Regions from separate parts of the Streptomyces sp. NBC_01515 genome, predicted to be linked through region 4. Evidence: riboswitches for the same ligand, from Rfam matches in the RefSeq annotation. Region 4 holds a riboswitch; each other region holds the start of a gene.
What was found. Region 4 has a riboswitch for S-adenosylmethionine ahead of OG407_RS43145 (amino acid ABC transporter permease). Riboswitches for the same ligand answer to the same signal wherever they lie in the genome.
Positions count from the first base shown of each region.

Region 1: linked by a shared signal. The riboswitch ahead of OG407_RS02665 (putative leader peptide) and the one ahead of OG407_RS43145 (amino acid ABC transporter permease) in region 4 are both predicted to bind S-adenosylmethionine.
Region 2: linked by a shared signal. The riboswitch ahead of OG407_RS15735 (aminotransferase class V-fold PLP-dependent enzyme) and the one ahead of OG407_RS43145 (amino acid ABC transporter permease) in region 4 are both predicted to bind S-adenosylmethionine.
Region 3: linked by a shared signal. The riboswitch ahead of thrC (threonine synthase) and the one ahead of OG407_RS43145 (amino acid ABC transporter permease) in region 4 are both predicted to bind S-adenosylmethionine.

Region 1 is NZ_CP109416.1:694,682-698,748, reverse strand. It holds gene OG407_RS02670 (ABC transporter substrate-binding protein) at 1-1,371, opposite strand, end outside; gene OG407_RS02665 (putative leader peptide) at 1,609-1,734, opposite strand; SAM riboswitch class IV at 1,768-1,881, opposite strand; gene OG407_RS02660 (MDR family NADP-dependent oxidoreductase) at 2,055-3,074, shown strand; gene OG407_RS02655 (MerR family transcriptional regulator) at 3,105-3,545, shown strand; gene OG407_RS02650 (NtaA/DmoA family FMN-dependent monooxygenase) at 3,973-4,067, shown strand, end outside.
Region 2 is NZ_CP109416.1:3,548,638-3,552,704, reverse strand. It holds gene trpD (anthranilate phosphoribosyltransferase) at 1-1,060, shown strand, start outside; SAM riboswitch class IV at 1,137-1,253, shown strand; gene OG407_RS15735 (aminotransferase class V-fold PLP-dependent enzyme) at 1,419-2,780, shown strand; gene OG407_RS15730 (Lrp/AsnC family transcriptional regulator) at 2,921-3,202, opposite strand; gene OG407_RS15725 (rhomboid family intramembrane serine protease) at 3,199-3,984, opposite strand.
Region 3 is NZ_CP109416.1:6,443,870-6,447,936, forward strand. It holds gene OG407_RS29155 (trehalose-6-phosphate synthase) at 1-1,073, opposite strand, end outside; gene OG407_RS29160 (glucosyl-3-phosphoglycerate synthase) at 1,179-2,123, opposite strand; SAM riboswitch class I at 2,314-2,460, shown strand; gene thrC (threonine synthase) at 2,476-3,771, shown strand; gene OG407_RS29170 (MoaD/ThiS family protein) at 3,865-4,067, shown strand, end outside.
Region 4 is NZ_CP109416.1:9,755,888-9,759,954, reverse strand. It holds gene OG407_RS43155 (ABC transporter substrate-binding protein) at 1-464, opposite strand, end outside; gene OG407_RS43150 (amino acid ABC transporter ATP-binding protein) at 543-1,340, opposite strand; gene OG407_RS43145 (amino acid ABC transporter permease) at 1,337-2,317, opposite strand; SAM riboswitch class IV at 2,673-2,782, opposite strand; gene OG407_RS43140 (glutathione S-transferase C-terminal domain-containing protein) at 2,860-3,744, opposite strand; gene OG407_RS43135 (putative leader peptide) at 3,813-3,926, opposite strand; gene OG407_RS43130 (alginate lyase family protein) at 4,044-4,067, opposite strand, start outside.

The DNA.
Region 1 (4,067 bases), 9.1 Mb from region 4:
GAAGGAGCTGCGCAGGATGTCCGGGTCGGCCCGGGTCACGTTGCCCCACGCGGTGTCGTAGTCACCCGACTGCAGCGTCGGGGCGAGCTGGGTGATCTGGACCTGCTTGAGCGTCAGGTTGACGCCGACGGCCTTGAGTTGCTGCTGGATCAGCTCCAACGTGGGCTGGTTGGTGGCCGCGTTGGGGACCCAGTCGACCGTCAGGCTCAGCTTCTTGCCGTCCTTCGTCCGGATGCCGTCGCCGGCGGTCTTCCAACCGGCCGCGTCCAGAAGGGACTTCGCCTTGGCCGCGTCGGTCGTCAGATCCGCGGAGAGGTTCGCGTAGTCGGGTGTGGTGTGCGCCAGGACGCTGGTCGCGGGCTGGGTGCCGGTCGGGAACACGGTGTCGGCGATCTGCTTACGGTCGATGGCGAACCCGATGGCCTGGCGCACCCGCGCGTCCTTCAGGGCCGGACGCGAGTTGTTGAAGGCCAGGCCGAACACCACGCCGGGGTTGGCCCGCCGCTGAAGGGCGACCTGGCCGCCCTTCAGCGCCGCTTCGTTGGCCTTGCCGACGCTGCTGATCGCGTCCACCTGCCCCGACTGGAGACTGCCGGCCCGCACCCCCGCCTCGGGTACGACCTTGAAGACCACCTTGTCCAGGTAGGCCTCGCCGCTCTTGTGCCACAGCGAGGAGCCCCACGCGTACCCGGTCCGCCTGGCCAGCGTCACCGACTGGTTCTGCACGTACTGCTTGAGCACGAAGGGCCCGGAGCCGACCACTCCCTGGCTGCACTTCTGCTGCGGGGACTTCTTCACGCTCGCGGAGGACTCGATGCCCAGCGAGTGCGTCGAAGTGGCTTGCAGGAACTGGGCGTTGGGCTGCTGGAAGGTCACCTTGACGGTGAGCGGGTCGACGACGGCGGTGCTCTTGACGCCGCTCAGATAGCCCTCGGCGAGGGTCCCCAGCGCGCCGAGGTCCGGTACCGCGTCGAAGTTGTCCTTGACCACCTGGGCGGTCAGCTTCGATCCGTCGCTGAAGGTGACACCCGATCTGAGGTGGAAGGTGAACGTCGTCGCGTCGGGGCTGATGTCCCAGCTCTTCGCCAGCCAGGGCACGATCTTGCCGGTCGCGGGGTCCTGGTCGGTGAGGGAGTCCACGATCTGGCGTACCGAGTAGATGGTGTCGTTGCTGGCCACCTGCTGCGGATCCACGCAGCCGGCGTCGGAACCCACCGCGAAGGTCAGGGTGCCACCGGACTTCGCCGGGCCGCTGCCGCCGTCCGAACCGCCGCTGCCGCCGGACCCGCAGGCGGTGAGCAGGACGCTGGTGGTCAGAAGGGCGGTCAGGGTCGCCCATCGGGTGGGGCGGATGTCCGGATGTGCTCTCACGGAGGGTGCTCCTACTCGTGTCACTACGCATGGGGTGCCCGCGGATCACGGCCGCGCACGTGGGCGCGCCGCTCCGGTCGGCTCAACGCCGTTGACGGGCAGTGCGGTTGGGGGAGTCAAGCGGGAAGGGGGCGCGGCGGGTGCGGATGCCGTCCGTGAACACGGACAGGACCGCGAGAGGCTGCGGAGACATGCCTGCGGGCCGCGACAGACGTCAGACGGACGTGGTCAAGGCGGTCAGGCGCGACACAGACAGCTGGTGAAGCGCTGCAGGTCGATGTGGCGGCGGCGGGAGAACCGGGAGAAGACGGTCGCGGCCGTCAGGGAAGCGACGGAGACGCTCGGGTCACTGCTGTGTCGCACGACCGTCCTCCCCGTCTCCGACCCCGGCCAAGGGCCCCGCGCTTGCAGAGATCGTCGGTGATCCTGCCGGGCTTTCACCTGGAGCACCCCACCGCGTCGGAGGGTTGCCGGTCAGCAAGCCAGGGCTTGACGCTGACACTCGATGCCGGTCGCGATCGTACGGAGCGACGTCGTCGTACGTCAATGGCGGGTCCGGGCCGACGAGGGGAGATCGACCGGGCGGTCCGCTCCGGCTTGACCTTGACGTGCGCGTCAACTCTTAACGTCGGTGGGCGCCGCACACCGTGTGCGGCCGTCGACCACCCGTCAGGAGCCCGTAGATGTCTCCGTCGAACATCCCCGCCACGCACCGCGAGGTCCGACTCGCCTCCCGTCCCCAAGGCGCCCTCGAATCACGCCACTTCACCGTGGCGGAGGTCCCCGTCCCGGAACCGGGACCCGGGCAACTGCTGGTCCGCAACCGCCTGATGGGCGTCGCCGCGTCACTGCGCACCCTGATGGGGGAGGAGGCGGGGCTGCCCCTGCCGTCGTTCGAGGTCGGCGGGCCGCTGTCGGCCCCGGCCGTCGGAGAGGTGGTCACGGCACCCGAGGGCGGGACCCCGCGCCCCGGTGATCTGGTGTCGCACTGGGCGGGGTTCCGCGAGTACGCCGTGGTGGAGGCCGACGCGGTGCAGGCCGTCGACCTGACGGTTCTGCCGGACCCCGTGGCGTACCTCTCGCAGGGGCCGTCGGCCTGGATCGGTGTGGTCCGGGGCGCCGAAGTACGGGACGGGGACACGGTGTTCGTCTCCGGCGCGGCAGGCGGACTCGGCACCCTGGCCGGGCAGTTCGCCCGGATGCGCGGAGCCGGCCGGGTCATCGGCAGCACCAGCTCGCAGCGCAAGGCCGACTACCTGGTCGAGACGCTGGGCTTCGACGCGGTCGTGCTGCGCGGAGCCGAACCCATCGAGGACCAGCTGCGCAAGGCGGCCCCGGACGGCATCGACGCGGTCGTGGACAACGTCGGCGGTGAGCAGCTGCGGGCCGCGCTCGCCCTGGCCCGGCCCGGTGCCCGGGTGGGGCTGATCGGAGCGCTCTCCGCACAGGTCCCGGGCGAGAACACGGCGCCCGTCGAGATCGACACCTACTCGCTGATCGTGCGCGGGATCCAGCTCCGCGGCATCAGCGGCGCGCGCCACCGGGACGCGCTGACGGAATACGAGGAGACGTTCGGCCGTTGGCTCCGCGAGGGCTCGGTCACCGTCCCGCACACCCGCCTGTCCGGAATCGACCAGGCACCCCGCGCCCTGATGGAACTGCTCGAAGGACACCACATCGGCACCGTGGTCGTGGAGTTGTAGTCGTCGGCCACCCGACTCCCGGAGGACGGAATGCGCATCGGCGACGCGGCGGCGGCCGTGGGTGTCACCACCCGAACCCTGCGCTACTACGAGCAGCGCGGACTGATCACGGCACGGCGTACGGCGTCGGGACAGCGGGAGTACGAGGAGGAGGACGTACGCCGACTCCACGCCGTCCGCGAGCTGTTGGACTCCGGCCTCACCATCGGCGACGTGCGGCTCCTCATCGACATCCTCGACGCGCTGCCCGGCCGCCCGGAGGTGCCGGCGGTCCACACGGGGCCCTACGCGGCGACGTGCGTCGTCCCTCAGGTGGCGATCCGGCGACTGGCCGAACTCGACGCCCGTATCCGCGGGTTGACGGAGGTACGGGACCGCCTGGCCGACCGGCTCGACGTACGGTTCGGTGTCCTGGTCGGCCAACTCATCGGCCTGGACGCCTCCTTGAGCGATGCCCCCGCCGGTTCCTGACACGGCCGCCGCCGAAGGTCCGCACACAGGCGGGCTTGCATCGCCGGGCGGCGACGGGAGATCATGCCCGTGCCCGGCGGGCGCCGGACGCGAGCCCGGAGCGCCCCTGCGCCGAGGCGCCGTAGGCTGCCGACGCCAGGACGGAGGGGAGTCACCGTGAGGACACCGTCCCTCGGTCCGGTCCGCACCGCGGCTCTGCTCCCGGTCCGCACGAAACGTCGGCACGTCGACCTGTGCCGGACCCACACCGCGCTCTGTCGCTGACCGGTCCGACCGGCTCTCTCCCGGCAGGCCCGCGCCTCCCTCGCGCCTGACCGGTTTCGACCTCGCGTGTCCGGGCGTCGGCCCGCACCCGGGGAACTCCGTCACCCCACCACGCCACCGGCCGCGACGACACCGGCACCGGTGAGACGAGAACGGACGAGTCATGAGCGCGAAGCAGCCCCGGACGCTGAAAACCGTCACCGGAGCCGGCGGCACCTCGGAGACCTACGACCTGGCCGTCGACCCCACGCGGTCCAC
Region 2 (4,067 bases), 6.2 Mb from region 4:
CGCTGTGACCCCCGCTGGAGGCGACACCGCGGCGGCCCGTTCCTGGCCCGAGGTACTGAACGGGCTGCTGTACGGCCAGGACCAGGACGCCGACGCGACTTTCTGGGCGATGGACCAGATCATGCGCGGCGAGGCGACGGACGCGCAGATCGCCGGGTTCGTGGTGGCGTTGCGGGCCAAGGGAGAGACCGTCGAGGAGATCACGGGTCTCGTGCGCGCGATGTACGAGCACGCGAACGTGATCGAGGTGTCGGGGAAGACGGTGGACATCGTCGGCACCGGTGGCGACGGCGCGAAGACGGTGAACATCTCCACGATGTCCTCGATCGTGATCGCCGGCACGGGCGCGAAAGTCGTCAAGCACGGCAACCGGGCCGCGTCCTCCGCGTCCGGCGCCTCCGACGTCCTGGAGCGACTCGGCGTCAACCTGGAGCTGACCCCGCGACGGGTGGCCGAGGTCGCCGAGGAGGCCGGGATCACCTTCTGCTTCGCGGTCAAGTTCCACCCCGCCCTGCGTCATGCGGGCGCCGCGCGCGGCCAGTTGGGCATCCGCACGGTGTTCAACGCGCTGGGCCCGCTGACCAACCCCGCCAAGGTGCGGGCGCAGGCGGTCGGGGTCGCGGACCCGCGGATGGCGCCCATCATCGCGGGCGTCTTCGCCGAGCGAGGGAACTCCTCCCTGGTGTTCCGCGGCGACGACGGCCTCGACGAGCTGACGACCACGTCCACCTCCCGGGTGTGGATCGTCCGCGACGGCAAGGTCACCGAGGAGTCCTTCGACCCGCGGGACGTCGGCCTCGAACTGGTCCCCGTGGAAGCCCTGCGCGGTGCCGACCCCGAGTACAACGCGGACGTGGCTCGCCGTCTCCTGGACGGCGAGACGGGCGCCGTACGGGACGCGGTACTCCTGAACTCGGCGGCGGCCCTGGTGGCGCTGGAGGCCGCTGACGGGCCGCTGGCGGACCGGATCCGGGCCGGGATGGCGAAGGCGGCCGAGTCGATCGACTCGGGCGCGGCCAAGCGGACGCTGGAGCGCTGGGCTGCCGCCAGCAACGCATAGCGGTACGGCGGTCGTCGTCCCGCGATCCGGACACGGGTTGCGGGACGACGATCACCTCGCGTAAGTTTTCTGACCAGGTCATGAGTGACAGTCATGAGGCCCCGGCCGACTGTCCGGCAACCCTCCGTCCGTGGCGGGGTGCCCCGGGTGAAGACCAGGCCGTAGGCAGCGAGGTCTGCGGCAAGCGCGGGCCCCTCGAAAGACACCAGGGGTCCTGGTCATCGAGGGAGCTCTCTGTGAGCAAGCGAATGCGATAGGGCGCGAAGCCCCCACTCCGCACATCCCCTTTCACCCTTTCCTGCGCTGGAGCCATGCCCGCTCGCGCAGTGAATTCGCCTGCCTCTTACGGGAGTTCGCCATGTCTGTCTCCACCGTTGCCGCCGCTCAGACCGTTTGTGCCCCGCTGCCCGTTCTCGGTCGGGATGTCACCGTCCCGCTCGTCACGGGCGGCGAAGTCACCTACGCGGCGCTCGACTACGCGGCCAGCGCCCCCGCCCTCCAGCGCGTCTGGGACGACGTGGCGGCCTACGCCCCGTACTACGGCAGCGTGCACCGCGGCGCCGGCTACCTCTCACAGCTCTCCACCGACCTGTTCGAGAACGCCCGCACGACGGTCGAGGAGTTCCTGGACTGCCGCCCCGACGACCAGCTGATCTTCACCCGCTCCACCACGGACTCCCTGAACCTCCTCGCCGCCGCCCTCCCGGCCGACTGCCAGGTCTTCGTCTTCGAGACCGAGCACCACGCGTCCCTGCTCCCCTGGAGGGACGCCCGGGTCACCTACCTCAACGCCCCGCGCACCCCGGCCCAGGCCGTCGAGACCCTGGATCGGGCCCTCGCCGCCCGCGACCCCCAGGGCCCGGCCCTGGTCTGCGTCACCGGCGCCTCGAACGTCACCGGCGAGCTGTGGCCGGTCCGGGAGCTGGCGGCGGCGGCGCACGCCCACGGCGCCCGCATCGTCCTGGACGCCGCCCAACTCGCCCCGCACCACCCGGTGTCCGTCCAGGACCTCGACGTCGACTGGATCGCCTTCTCCGGCCACAAGCTCTACGCGCCCTTCGGCTCGGGCGTCCTGGCAGGCCGTGCGGACTGGCTCCAGGCGGCCGACCCCTACCTCGCGGGCGGCGGGGCCAGCCGCAAGGTCGCCCGGCGCGAGGACGGGGGAGTGGACGTGGAGTGGCACGACAGCGCGGCCCGCCACGAGGCCGGCTCCCCGAACGTCATCGGCGCCTACTCCATCGCCTCGGCCTGCAAGGCGCTGACGGAGGCGGGCTTCGACACCCTGGTCGCCCGCGAGCAGCACCTGATCGAGAAGGTGCGGGCGGGCCTGGCCGAGGTCCCGGAGGTCAAGGTGCTGTCGTTGTTCGGCGACGACGCCCCCCGCGTGGGCGTGATCTCCTTCGTGGTCGACGGCTGGAACAGCTCCCACTTCGCCGCCGCCCTCTCCGCCGAGTACGGCATCGGAGTCCGCGACGGGCTCTTCTGCGCCCACCCCCTGGTCCGCACCCTCCTCGGCACCGCCCCCCAGACCCAGGGCGAATGCGGCGCCCCCGAAGCGGCCCCGGGTGAAAAGTCCCTCAACGCGATCCGCGTCAGCTTCGGCGCGGGCACCCCGGACGAGCACGTCGACCGCTTCGTAGGCGCAGTCCGTGAACTGGTGACCAAGGGCGCCAAGTGGACCTACCACACGGAGAACGGCCGCTGCGTCCCGGCGGTGTGATGTGGCGGTTGACGTAAACGGGGTGCGATGCAACGCGCCTCAAGGGCAACCCCACTAGGGGCGCGGGGAACTGCGCGACCAGCCACGACGCACGGTCAGCCGCAAATGATCCGCGCCCCCACCCCACTAGGCGCCCAACCTCACGAGTCCAACCCGATGGCGAACGCGGCCTCAAGGTCATGCTGCGAGTACGTCCGGAACGCCACGTGCGTATCCGTCCCCTCGACCCCGGGGATCTTGCTGATCCGCCCAGGAATCACCTCGGCCAGATCCTCGTGCTGCCGCACCCGAACCATCGCGATCAAGTCATACGTACCGGTGACGGAAAAGACCTCGCTCACAGATTCGAGCGCGGCGATCGACTCGGCGATCTCCGGAATCCGGTCCACGCTGGTCTTGATGAGGACGATCGCGGTGATCACGGCTGGTTCTCTCCCTCGGGGACCGTTACTGGGGCGGGCCCAACTCTAGTCGCCCGCCCGTCTCCCACCACCGCCCTTCCAAGGCCGCCCTTCGGGCCCTTCTTTTTCCTGAATCTCACCCACGCGTAGCCGAACCCCAGCGTGAAGCCCACCAGGTGGGCGAGGTACGCCACCCCCGGCCCCTGCGCCGCCTGCCCCGCCGCCAGCCACTGCAGGGCCGCCCAGAACGGCAGGACGACCCACGCGGGGAAGCGCAGCGGCAGGAAGAAGAGGAAGGGGAGGAGGCTCGTCACGCGGGCCCGGGGGAACAAGTACAGGAACGCCCCGAGGACCGCCGAGATCGCCCCGGACGCGCCGACCAGCGACTGCTCGGAGGAGGCGTTGGCCACCGCGTAGCCCAGCAGCGCCAGGTAGCCGCAGACCACGTAGAACAGGGTGAACTCGACCCGGCCAAGCCGTTCCTCGGTCATCGCTCCGAAGACGTAGAGGAAGAGCATGTTGCCGAGGAGATGGATCCAGCTGCCGTGGATGAAGAGGGCCGTGACGGGGGTCAGGGCCTCTCGGGCGGGGCTGCCGAACAGGTCGGCCGGGACCACGCCCCAGTGGCGGAAGTACGCCCGCTGTGCGGCGAGCAGCGCGTCCCCGGTGCCGTAGGACGGGACGAAGCCCGAGGCCGGGCCGAGGACGAAGATCAGGCAGCACAGGCCGATCAGGGTGTACGTCATGGGCGCCGAGGTGCCGCGGAACGTCCTGACGAGGGCCGAGCCCCAGTTGCTGATCATGGCTACAGAGCATGACGTAACGGGACGCAACGGGACAGGGTGAATCGCCGCTGTGGACGGCCGAGCGGCGAGTACCCGCCAGG
Region 3 (4,067 bases), 3.3 Mb from region 4:
TCCTTGACGTGGAGGACCACCGGGGTCCAACCGGGCGTGCCGTAGCGGGAGTTGATCTCGTCCGCCACCCGCTGCACCTCGGCGGTGTAGTCGCGGTAGACGGCGAGGTCCTGCCGCGAGGGGTAGGCGAACGCCACGTGGACGACCTGTTCCAGCAACTCCGGGTGGTCGTCGAGGAGTTGGCGGTACGCCAGGAGTCCGCGCACGATGTTCTTGGACAGTTCGGTGCGGTCGACACGGACGATCGTCCTGCGCCCCTCGCCGATCTCCTCGCGGAGGGCCACGATCCGCTCCTCCACGTCCGGCTCGTGCGAGCGGGCGCGCAGGAAGTCGGCGTCGGCGCCGAGGCCGTGGACACCGATCAGGCTGTCACCGACGCCCCCGGTGAACTCCGTACAACAGGCCGCGAACGCGTCCGCCCAGCGGTGGGTGAGGAAGCCGAGGCGGTCCGCGCCGAGCATGCCCGTCAGCAGTTGCTCCCGGATGTCGTCCGGCAGCATCCGGAAGTAGTCCACCGGCGCCCACGGCGTGTGCGAGAAGTGGCCGATGCGCAGGTCCGGCCTCAACTCCCGCAGCATCCCCGGGACCAGGCACAGGTGGTAGTCCTGCACGATCGCGACGGCACCCTCCGCCGCCTCCTGGGCCAACGCCTCCGCGAACGCCCGGTTGTACGTCTCGTACGACGCCCACTGGCGCCGGAACTCCGCGTCGAAGACCGGCTCCAGCGGGGTCTGGTACAGCATGTGGTGGACGAACCAGAGCACGGAGTTGGCGATGCCGTTGTACGCGTCGGCGTGCACGTCCGCCGGGATGTCCAGCATCCGTACGCCGTCCTCGCCCACCCCGCGCCGTACGGCCTCGCGGTCGCCGTCGGACAGCGCCGAGCACACCCACAGCGCACCCGCGTCCGGGCCGATCGCCGACAGCCCGGACACCAGCCCGCCGCCACCCCGCCTGGCGCGCAGCGAACCGTCGTCGCCCACCTCGTACGAGACCGGGCCGCGGTTGGACGCGACGAGCACCTGAGCAGCACCGCGAGGGGGCGTGGAAGCCGTAGAAGCCGTGGAAGCCATACGCCACAACCTAGCCCGGCCCGGAAACGCTCAAACGTACGGACGGCCGTCGGCGGACTGTATGAGTCCGTATACGACCGTCCGTGAGCGCCTGTAACTGTGCGGTTATGCGACCTTGCGTGACTGGTACTCGGTGATGTCCGCCATCGGCGGCCGTTCCTCCGTGTCCACGGAGTACGTGCGCGGCTCGAAGCCGTCCGGACCCCGCTCGAACTGGGTGAGCGACGGCCGGATCAGATGCCCTCGGGCCAGCCTCAGCTGAGCCGTGCGGTAGATCTGCGCGGCCATCCGCCCCAGGGCCTGACCGTCCTGGTGGCGGTGCTTGCGCACGCCCACGTCGACCTGGGCGAGAGCGTCCAGCCCCACCAGGTGCAGCGCGTCGACGAGCATGCCCAGCTCGACGCCGTACCCGACCGGGAACGGCAGTTGCTCCAGCAGCGAGCGGCGGGCCGCGTACTCGCCGCCGAGCGGCTGCACGAAACCGGCCAGCTGCGGCCAGTGCATGTTCAGCAGCGGGCGGGCCATCAGCTCGGTGACGCGTCCGCCCTGGCCGGCCGCGCCGCCGAGCGGGCGGTCGTACATCGCCTTGACGAGGTCGACGCCGGGGTCGGTGAGCAGCGGGCCCACGATCCCGGTGACGAAGTCGGAGGAGAACTCCTTCAGGTCCGCGTCGATGAAGGCGACGATGTCGCCGCTGGTGACCAGCAGCGAGCGCCACAGCACCTCGCCCTTGCCGGGCACGGCGGGGATGCGGGGCAGGATGTCGTCCCGGTGCACGACCCGGGCGCCCGCCGCGGCGGCCACCTCGGAGGTGCGGTCGGTGGACCCGGAGTCGACGACGACGATCTCGTCGACGAGCGGGACCTGCTGCATGAGGTCGTGACGGATGATCGCGACGATGTCGCCGACCGTCGCTTCCTCGTTGAGCGCGGGCAGCACGACGGAGACCGACTGGCCCGTGCGGTGCTTCGCGGCCAGGATCTTGTGGAGCGGCCGGTCGGTCATGGACCAGGAGCGGGTGCTCAGCCAGTGCTCGACTTCTTTCAGCACGTTGCGCGGCTCCTCTGCGTTCTCTCGGCGAGAGGCGATCACCCTGTGTAGGTGATCCGTCTCGCGGTTCGGACGGCTCACTCAACTGTCCTGGCCTTCGGTTACAGTCTTGAACAACGCTGATGACCATCGCATGTCGGGGGCCGTCAACGCTCACGCAAGTGACACAACCGCATACACAACTGAACACCGCTCATCCAGAGGGGCAGAGGGATACGGCCCGTTGAAGCCCCGGCAACCCTCCAGCCGGTCTTGTCACGTTGATGTGGCGAGGCTCCCGGCTCGGGAAGGTGCCAAATCCGTCTCATGGCGAAATGCGTCGTGAGGAAGATGAGGAAAGGGCCTCGCCTCCATGGCTGCGCAGACTGTTGCAAGCACCACGAACCCCGTGAACAGCGTCGATCTCGGCCCCGCCGTCGCGCTGTCCTGCCGCGAGTGCGGCCACCGCGTCCCGCTCGGTCCGCTCTTCGCCTGCGAGGAGTGTTTCGGCCCGCTGGAGATCGCCTACGACTTCTCGGCCTACGACACCGAAGAGCTCCGCAAGCAGATCGAAGCGGGCCCCGCGAACATCTGGCGTTACGCGCCCCTGCTGCCCGTCCCCGCCGACGTGGCCGACAAGCCGAACATCAACCCCGGCTGGACCAAGCTCGTCCAGGCCGACAACCTCGCCCGCGAACTGGGCGTCGACGCGGGCAAGTTGTTCGTCAAGGACGACTCCGGCAACCCGACGCACTCCTTCAAGGACCGGGTCGTGGCGCAGGCCATCGAAGCGGCCCGCGCCTTCGACTTCACCACCCTCTCCTGCTCCTCCACCGGCAACCTCGCGGGCGCCGTCGGCGCCGCCGCCGCCCGGGCCGGCTTCCGTTCCTGCGTGTTCATCCCGCACGACCTGGAGCAGGGCAAGATCGTCATGGCCGCGATCTACGGCGGCGAGCTCGTCGGCATCGAGGGCAACTACGACGACGTGAACCGTTTCTGCTCCGAGCTGATCGGTGACCCGGCGGGCGAGGGCTGGGGGTTCGTCAACGTCAACCTCCGGCCGTACTACGCGGAGGGCTCCAAGACCCTCGCCTACGAGATCTGCGAGCAGCTCGGTTGGCAGCTTCCGGACCAGCTCGTGGTTCCCATCGCCTCCGGGTCGCAGCTCACGAAGATCGACAAGGGGCTGCAGGAGCTGATCAAGCTCGGGCTCGTCGAGGACAAGCCGTACAAGATCTTCGGGGCGCAGGCGGAAGGGTGTTCGCCGGTCTCCGTCGCCTACAAAGCGGGGCATGACGTCGTAAGGCCGCAGAAGCCGAACACGATCGCCAAGTCGCTCGCCATCGGGAACCCGGCGGACGGGCCGTATGTCCTCGACATCGCCCGGCGTACGGGTGGGGCGGTGGAGGACGTCAACGATGAGCAGGTCGTCGACGCGATCAAGTTGCTGGCGCGGACCGAGGGGATCTTTGCGGAGACCGCGGGTGGGGTGACCGTCGGTGTGGCGAAGAAGCTGATCGAGAACGGGTTGCTGGATCCCACGCTGACCACGGTGGTACTCAACACCGGGGATGGTCTGAAGACGCTGGATGCGGTTGCCGGTACCGGGCTGACCGCGACGATTCGGCCGAGCCTTGAGTCGTTCAGGGAAGCTGGGCTCGCGTCGTAGCGTCGTTGTTCGTCTGCGGGCCGGTGGGGGCTGGTCGCGCAGTTCCCCGCGCCCCTAAAAGACAAAAGCCGTACCTGACCGGAGGTCTTGAGCATGAGCGTTTCCGTCCGTATCCCCACCATCCTGCGCACGTACACCGGCGGGCAGGCCGAAGTCACCGCCGAGGGCACGACCCTCGCCGAGGTCATCAGCGATCTGGAGAAGAACCACACCGGGATCTCCGCTCGCGTCCTGGACGATGAGGGCAAGTTGCGGCGGTTCGTCAACGTGTACGTGAATGATGACGATGTGCGGTT
Region 4 (4,067 bases):
GTGACGTTGGAGAAGGCGACGTCGACCTTGCCGCTGTCCAGGCCGATGAAGAGGTTCTCCCAAGTGGAGTTCTTCAGCTCGGGCTTGAGGCCGAGGACGGCGGCGACCAGGCGGGCGATGTCGGTCTCCGAACCGGTGAGGGTCTTCTGGTCCGAACCGACGTAGCCGAGCGGCGGGGAGCCCGCGGGCAGGAAGCCGACGCCGATCTCCAACGTGCCGCTCTTCGCCACGGACTTGGGCAACTCGGCGCTGATCGACTTCACTTCGGCGACCTTGAGTGTCGTCTCCTTGGCGGCGCCGTTGGAGAGAGCCCCCACGGTGACAGTGCCGGAGGCGGCGCTGCCGGACGTGGTGGCCGCGTCGCTGTCGCCGCCGCAGGCCGCGAGACCGCCGGCGAGGGAGGCGAGGACGGTTCCCGCGGTGAGTCCGCGAGTGAGTCTGCTGCGAAGGCTGGGCGTAGACATGGCTGTTCCTAGGCTCGGTGTTGAGGGCTGCTGAAGGTGGAAGTGCGGGGGTTCTGAAGGGGGACGTGCGGGTGGGGCTCAGAGGACCTTGCTGAGGAAGTCCCTGGTCCGTTCGTGCTGTGGCTTGTCGAGGACCTCGTGGGGCGGGCCCTGCTCGACGATCTTCCCGCCGTCGATGAAGACGACCCGGTCGGCGACCTCGCGGGCGAAGCCGATCTCGTGGGTGACGATGACGAGGGTGGTACCGCTGGTCGCCAAGTCCTTGATGACGGCGAGGACTTCGCCGACGAGTTCGGGGTCGAGGGCGGAGGTCGGTTCGTCGAAGAGGATGACGCCGGGGCGCAGGGCGAGGGCGCGTGCGATGGCCACGCGCTGCTGCTGGCCGCCGGAGAGCTGCCTGGGGTAGGCGCCGGTCTTCTCGGCGAGCCCGACGCGGCCGAGCAACTCCCTAGCCAGTTCGAGGGCTTCGGGCTTGCCGAGCCGGCCGGTGGCGACCGGGGCGGCGGCGACGTTGTCGAGGACGGTCAGGTGCGGGAAGAGGTTGAAGTTCTGGAAGACGAACCCGATCCGGCCGCGCTGCGCGAGGATGGCCCGCTCGCTCAACTCCTTGAGCCTGCCGCCCTGTTGCCGCACTCCGATCAGCTCGCCGTTGACGCTGACGTAGCCGATCTCGGGCTTCTCCAGGTGGTTGATGACCCGTAGCAGCGTGGACTTGCCGGAGCCGGACGGGCCGAGGATCACGGTGACCTCGCCGGGCCGCACGGTCAGGTCGACGCCGTCCAGCACCCGGTGGGCGCCGTACCACTTGTGGACGTCGTGCACCTCTACGGCGGCGGGTGTGATGTCCGCCAGCGGTTCGACGGTGTTGGTGGTCATACGGCGGCCTCCCTGCGGATGCGGGCCCGCAGGTCGGTGACACCGGTGCGGAGTTTCTGGATCGGGGTCGGCGGCAGGGAGCGGGTGGCGCCCCGGGCGTAGTGCCGCTCGACGTAGAACTGGATGACGGACACGACGCTGGTGAGGATCAGGTACCAGACGGTGACGACCAGGAGCAGCGGCACGATGTCGCCGGGGTAGGTGGAGCCCATCGTCTGCGCGGAGCCGAACAGGTCGAGCAGCGAGACGTAGAAGACCAGGGAGGTGCTCTTGATCAGGCCGATCAGCTGGTTGACGTAGTTCGGGGTGATGGAGCGCAGCGCCTGTGGGAAGACGATCTTCCTGAACTGGTAGCCCTTGGGGAGGCCGAGGGCGGAGGCCGCCTCGTGCTGGCCCTGGTCGACGGAGAGGATGCCGCCGCGGACCACTTCCGCCGCGTAGGCCGCCTCGTTGAGGCTGAGGCCGACGACGGCGACGGCCATGTCGGTGGCGAGCTTCGACTCGTCGAAGGAGAAGAAGGCGGGGCCGAAGGGGACGCCGATGCTGAGGGTCTGGTACAGGGCGCTGAAGTTGTAGAGGAAGATCAGCACCACGATGAGCGGGATCGAGCGCAGGGCCCATACATAGGTCCAGCTCGCCGCGCGCAGTACCGGGCTCCTCGAGAGCCGGGCCAGGGCGAGCAGGATGCCCCCGAGAAGGCCCAACACGGCGCTCAGCGCGGCTACTTCGAGGGTGATGACGAGTCCGTCGAGGATCGTCGGGCGCAGGAACCAGTAGCCGAAGCGGTCCCACTGGTAGAAGGAGTTGGTGACCAGTCCGTGGATGAACTGGGCGACCAGCACCAGCACGACCAGGGTGACGATCCACCGGCCGGGCCGGCGCAGCGGCTGAACTCGCTGTGCTGTCAGGGGTTTTGACGGTGCGTCGGCGGACGGCGCGGCGGCCAGGGACACGGTGGTGCCCGGGGGTTCAGTCATGGAGGGCTCCGGCGGAAGTCGGACACCCCGGGTCGCGACACCCGGGCGAGGCTGACGCGTCGCACGAGGTGAGGAACACACAGGACCGGGGGCTGGGCGGACAACGGCACACCGCACGGGCGGTGTTCGTCAGGAACGCGGAACGCGAGGGCTGGGAGAAGTCGTCAGCCTCGACAGCGGGCGAAGCCCGGGGCGGTACACGCGGTACACAGTGCGCTGTTGACGCGCAGCAGATCGACGGCACGGTCCGCGACGAGAGGGTTCACACACGGCAGTACGCAGCCCGCGGGGCGGCGCGGCGCCGTCCGGAGAGCTGCGTACATGTCCGTCACCCATCACTGTTGTGGCCCTGGGGGCCTCGCGCTTACCGAAAACGTCATCCGGTCCGGTCGTCACCTGGGGCACCCCACCGCGTGCGAGGGTTGCCGGTCAGCAAGCCAGGGCTTGTCGCTGACGCTCATGACCGTTCTAGGTCGCAAGTTAAGACAATTGTCCGAACGTATGTCAATGGCCGTCCATCAACTGGACGTCACAGAACGCGCTCAGCTGCGGCAAGCTCCCGTTTCGTCCGCCGCGTGGGCCTCCCAGTCCAGGATCTGGACAGCCGCGCCGGCGGCCTCCAGGCCCCGGCAGTGGGCGTGGTGGCGGCGGGCGATGCCGTCGAGGTCGAGGTGGGTGCCGAAGGCCGGGTGGGCGGCCAGACGGCGGGCATAGGCCCACAGGTGGGGGTGGTCGGCGATCCGCTGTACGGCGGCGGCGTCCAGGTGGTTGCGGTGCACGGTGTCGAGTTGGACCAGTGACACCCACAACTCGACGTCGGCGGCGGTGAGTTCGTCACGGATCATGTGCTCGCGGCCGTCCAGCCAGCGGTCCAGCGAACCCAGGGTCTCCAGCAGCCGGGCGACCGCCGCGTCGCGCTCCTCCTGTTCGACACCGGCCGCGCCGGCGCGCTGCGCGGCGTCCTCGATGCCTTCGGCGCACAGCCGCTCGACGGCCTCGATCTCCGACTCGGCACCGCACGGGTACAACTGGGGTCCGCCCGCGCCGAAGTGCCGGGCGAGGTCGCGCATGATGTCGGGGGCGTGGGTGCTGACGATCCGGCCGGACCAGTCGTCGCTGAGCACGGGCGCGGCGGCCGGTCCGGAGTAGCGGTGCGCGCTCGCCTCGTAGAGCGGGCGCAGCGCGGAGTGTCCACCACCCGGACAGTCGGGCACGGCGGACAGGAACACGGCCGGACAGCTCTCGTCGAGGCCGAGCAGGCTGTGGGTGACGGCGATGCGCAGGCCGTCGGCGCAGGCGGTGGACAGATGGAGGCGGTAGCGGCGCGGCACGGCGTAGTGCCCGCTGCGCGCGTCGCGTCCGATCCGGCCCCGGAACACGGGGGCGGAACGGGGTGCGGGGATGGCGGCGAGAGGCGTGCTGGACATGGGACTCCCCGGGTACGGGCGCGTGGACGTACGCGCGGCGGAAGCGTCGTCGAGCGGAGGACGGGGGCTCAGCGCGGGGGGTTCAGCGCGCTGCAGACCCGCAGCAGGTCGATGTGACGGCGGGAGGTCAGAAGAGGCGAACGGTCCACGCGGCTGGTGGTGACCGGCTCAAGGCGCCCCATTGTTTCCCTACCTGTTCACTAGGATTCCCTACTGGAGTGTCGATCCGCCGTCGCCCGGGGTCAAGAGGGCGTCCACGGGTCGGTCACCGATGCCCAACCCGTGGACGCGCCTGGCCGCTACTTCGCGTACATCAGGGTGCC